DNA from 2 places in the Ruegeria sp. HU-ET01832 genome. Region 2 is predicted to be linked to the other one. Evidence: riboswitches for the same ligand, from Rfam matches in the RefSeq annotation. Region 2 holds a riboswitch; the other holds the start of a gene.

Region 1 (2,400 bases), on a different contig from region 2:
TTGCCGCCCTTGATATCCAGCGACAGAACCGTGCCGCCCTTGCCCCCCAGTTGCGTCTGTACCAGCGCATTCTGCGCGTGGGTTTTCAAACCAGGGTACAAAGTGCGTTCCAACGCTGGATGCCCCTCAAGCGCCTCAGCGATGACCTGCGCGGATTCAGCCTGCGCGTTGACGCGCAGCGCCATCGTCTCAAGCCCTTTCAGCATCACCCAGGCGTTAAACGGGCTAAGCGCCCCGCCGGTGTGTTTCAAATAAGGTTCAACGGTGCCGCGGATGAAGTCTTTGGTGCCGATGATGACGCCGCCCAGCGCCCGGCCCTGCCCGTCGATATGTTTGGTCGCGGAATAGACCACCACATCCGCACCCTGCTGAATCGCGCGCGAGAACACGGGCGTCGAGAATACATTGTCCACAATCACCAGCGCGCCAACGGCATGTGCCAGCTTGGCGACGGCCTCGATGTCGATCACCTCTAGGGTCGGGTTCGACATAGATTCGAAAAACACCGCCTTGGTATCGGGACGGATCGCAGCCTGCCACGCGTCCAGATCGGTGCCGTCTACAAAACTCACTTCGACCCCAAAACGGGTCAGGATGTTTTCCAGAATATAAAGGCATGAGCCGAACAGCGCCTTGGCCGACACCACATGATCGCCAGCCTTCAGCATCGAGGTCAGCGCAGCATTCACAGCAGCCATGCCCGATGCGGTGGCAAAGGCGTCCTCGCCCCCTTCCAGAGCGGCAATACGCTGTTCAAACATGGACACGGTCGGGTTGCCATAGCGGGCATAGATGAACTCATCCGGGCCGGTCTCGATAAAACGGGCCTCGGCCTGCTCGGCGGTATCATAGACAAAGCCCTGCGTCAGAAAGATCGCCTCGGACACCTCGTTATACTGACTGCGGCGGATGCCACCATGGACGGCTTGTGTGCGTTTGTTCCAGTTCTCGCTCATGTCATTCCTTTCGGCCCGGTTTGGGCGCGCAAATAAAAAACCCCAGACGCGGTCAAGCGAAAGGGGCCCTTCATCCTGACCTTTTAGCGGTGTTGTTTAGCGTGGCCCGCAATCCGGTATCAAATCGCCACGTGGTCTTGATGCCATTACGCCGCAGTTGCAAAGGCGTCAACCCTGACTGGTGCAACGTCACGGTTCTGTAACCTGTCTTTCACCCAATCGTCATAGCGTCATGACAGACGAGCACCACTACATCTTGTGCGAGGCTGAGCAGATGCCAATAGTCAGGATCAATGTCGAAGACGACCAGATTTTCCTCCATCGCAGCCCCCGTCCCGTCTATAGCGTGCTGCGGCGTACAAGGGATGTATCGGGCCCTGTCGTCGTCATGACCCACGGGTATAAATACAGGCCCGACGACGCCAAAGCCTGCCCACATCGACATATTTTGGCCCTGAATCCGGATGGTACGTACTTTGGTTGTCCAAGCTGGCCACAGCAGCTTGGGTTCGGCGCGGGGTTCGCTGATGAAGGGCTGGGGATCGCATTTGGCTGGAACGCCCAGGGGCCAGTATGGGCGGCGCGTCGTCGCGCCGTCGAGGCCGGCCGCGCATTGGCCGGGCTGATCCGCGATTTGCGTCGGTTGAACCCGGTAAGACCGATACATTTCATCGGCCATTCAATGGGTGTCGAACTGGCGCTTGAGGCTTTGCACCACTCTGGATCCGGGGCGTTGAACCGCATTATCTCGTTGACGGGGGCAGCCTACCAAAGTCGAGCGCTTTGTGCGTTGGACACACCGGCCGGTCGATCTGCGGAATTCGTTAATGTGACCAGCCGGGAAAACGATCTGTTTGACATGGCTTATGAATGGCTGATCCAGCCACCCCGACGTGGAGACCGTAGCATAGGAACAGGGCTACAAGCCCCAAACGCTGTCACGCTACAACTGGATTGTCCGCAAACTTTGGCCCATCTGTCCCGCGTCGTACAGCCAGTCGGCATGCCCCAGCGTCTCATCTGTCATTGGTCAAGCTATACTCGACCGGGCGTTTTGCGGTTGTATACCGCGTTGCTGCGCCACGACGACCGTTTGTGTCTGGGTTGCCTGCAGACTGGCCTGCCCGACCTGCCAGCGCCACGCTGGTCACGGTTGTTTGCGCTCCCCCGGCCACACGCCCTCTTGCCCTTTGCGCAGAAAGCCTCATGATCCCCTCAAGCTGAGGAGACATTATGATCGATCTGTATTTCTGGCCGACGCCGAATGGCTGGAAGGCGTCCATAGCGCTGGAAGAAATGGGCCTGCCCTACACCACCCACCTGATCAATATCGGCAAAGGTGACCAGTTCGACCCAGAATTCCTGAAAATCGCGCCCAACAACCGGATGCCCGCCATCGTTGACCCCGACGGCCCGGATGGAAGGCCGATCTCGGTTTTCGAAA
Region 2 (2,400 bases):
ATTCCGCTGGTTGCACTGGTCGTTCGCCGCCTAAAGTGCAGCCTGTACAAGCGAGCTCTGCTCTCAGGTTTCTGGTTACTCATTGGAGAGGCTCCGGGTCAGTCCATTGTGTGGCACAGCTTTGCCGCCCGTCATTGTGCCTCGAATTATGATAAGTCTGCTTTATGGATCGGTAGCAGGCCTTGTTTGTGTGAATGGGATTTGCAGTGGGTAGTACTGGACCGTCTGGGAGTATTCCCAGTCAGGTCTATGATCATAATGTCTCGGAAGGTACTCGAACGGTAGTTCTTCCTGAAATCCACTCCAGTCATTCCAATAACTGAGTTCGGAGGCAGCTTGTTCTGCCTCCATGGGAGTACCGTGCAATAGGAAAGGTTCGAGCAAATCTTCGTGGTCGCACAAGCCCTCGACTTCTGGAATTCCTTCCTGCTGGTAGGCGACATCTATCCAAATGTGCTTGGGGTCGATCAGAAACTCAAACCCACTTGCAGGCTTCCACTCACTAACCCTGAGAAAGCTTCCTTCTCTCCAAGCAAACTCCGCTTTTTGTTCAGGCTGCATCCATCCATTGCCCATTGGGCCCTTGTAGTTTTGTTGGTGAAAAGCTCTTCCTGAGTAGACGGAGTAAAACATTCTGTCGGCACAATGGTCGTACTCCATGAGAACAACTTGTGCTGGTCCGTCAAAATTTGAGGGCACGCAATCTGGTGCCTGGAGCATAAGTCTTTCTCTGATGTCGTTAACCGCTGTTCTAATTCCAGACGTCATTCCAGACACGGAGACGCAAAGTTGGGGCTGTTGCATTTCAACGCCTCCTTTCAATAATAGGGTTGGTAGTGACCACGAATTTTACCGGATGAACACGAAAGTCTATCGATGTCTCCGAAGGCGATAAATCGACCCAACTGTGTTCGAAAATTCCATATTGTGTCAGTGATTCAAGCGACCAGTTCGTATTCGGTTTCATCTGATTTTGCTTGAGTTTCGATCAAGACGCGGTAGCGCCAGACTCGAGCGATATCCACGTCCACCGGGTACATCATCCAAGAGCTTCCATCGACAACGACCCCTGTTTGCCGCTCGCCCCAGGTCACCCAATAAAAATTACGGAGTGCCCATTGCGGTGGCGCGTGCACATCGGCTTCGAAAACGACTCCGGGACGTATTTCTGGTGGTATTGAATTGTCCTCTCGTGGGGTCCATTCACGCCAGGACGACCACGCCAAAGAAATTGTCATTACTGTCTCCTCTATCGCTAATTGCTTGTTTTGGCGCGCGAAACGTTGGATCAATCCAACATTTTTGTTCAATCGCATTAATACGTTTGAAGCTGGCGCGTTAGGTTTCGACTGTGCCTTCAGTCATCGTCAGGTGAGCGGCAATAGCTCACGACCAAAAATCGCACCGGTCGCATGCATGTCTCAGGCGGTCGATACCCCGGCGGTCATCCGCGACTTACAGGTACGGCTCGACAGACGAGCGTGACCGCAAGAGCGGTTATGCTACAGGTTTGGGATCTTGGTCCCCGATGTTGCCAAACCATGGTTCGGCCGTGTGCCGGTCAAACGGGGGCACCTTGTCCGGGACAGGTTGCCGTCAGCGCTTGCTGATCTCTTCACACGAACGCAAGATAGCCATGCGAACAAAAAGCTACAAGAGCTGGGCTTTCGATTATGTGTCGAAGTCTTTTGATTGTACGCCAAATTGCGCTCTTAATTGTGTATCTTGAGTGCGGTCGTAGGTTTTTCTGGTGAGAATAAGGTAACCGGTTTGTTCGTTTGCCGCGAAATGGAGAAGTAGGTTTTGCAAAATCTCTATGTAGATATGGAAACGGGTCAAATAGCCACTCAAATGCCGCAGGAGGTCGAGACCCGATCTGAACTCTTTGATTTCAGCAGCTTCGACAGCTTGGAAAAAGCAATTCAAGAAGCCTCATTGTGCGATCCACTAAGTACACTGATCGAGCAATTGGATGACGAGCTTTGGTATGAATTGGAACAGGGTACATCGAAAAAGCAGGACGACTTAAATAAGATCTTGTCAGCAAGGGAAGATTTCAACGAACCGAGTGATATCCTTAAGACACTCAACGTAACAGGAGACAAAACGGAAGTATTACGCTCGATAAATTCCTGGCTTCTAGAATGCCCGGACGCAGAAGATTGGGACTACGCGGGCGAGTCCGGAAATCCTTTTCTGGAGGCTTTCAGGTTCTTTTCTCTCAACGGAATCCCGGATTGTCTCGACATAGACTTAGTCGAAGGTTTCTATCCGGGTGATAATACACAAGTTGCTGTCTTGCGAATGAACCTGGCACAAGCCAACGCTTTGAGTAAGTTGTCTCAAGTCAAGTTTATTGCCCTATAGGTGCGTTTGCATTGCCAAAGTAGCGCGCTTATC

The links. A riboswitch is a leader RNA that binds a small molecule or an ion and turns the genes downstream of it on or off. The one in region 2 is predicted to bind S-adenosylmethionine.
Region 1: another riboswitch for S-adenosylmethionine. It lies ahead of metZ (O-succinylhomoserine sulfhydrylase); the one in region 2 lies ahead of ABWV79_RS06770 (hypothetical protein).

Annotation. Positions count from the first base shown of each region.
Region 1 covers NZ_BAABWL010000005.1:242,338-244,737, forward strand. The annotation lists gene metZ (O-succinylhomoserine sulfhydrylase) at 1-956, opposite strand, end outside; SAM riboswitch at 1,020-1,097, opposite strand; gene ABWV79_RS16235 (alpha/beta hydrolase) at 1,189-2,166, shown strand; gene ABWV79_RS16240 (glutathione S-transferase N-terminal domain-containing protein) at 2,190-2,400, shown strand, end outside.
Region 2 covers NZ_BAABWL010000002.1:302,257-304,656, reverse strand. The annotation lists gene ABWV79_RS06780 (hypothetical protein) at 1-83, opposite strand, end outside; gene ABWV79_RS06775 (hypothetical protein) at 163-804, opposite strand; gene ABWV79_RS06770 (hypothetical protein) at 939-1,238, opposite strand; SAM-I-IV-variant riboswitch at 1,518-1,626, opposite strand; gene ABWV79_RS06765 (hypothetical protein) at 1,804-2,367, shown strand; gene ABWV79_RS06760 (group I intron-associated PD-(D/E)XK endonuclease) at 2,396-2,400, opposite strand, start outside.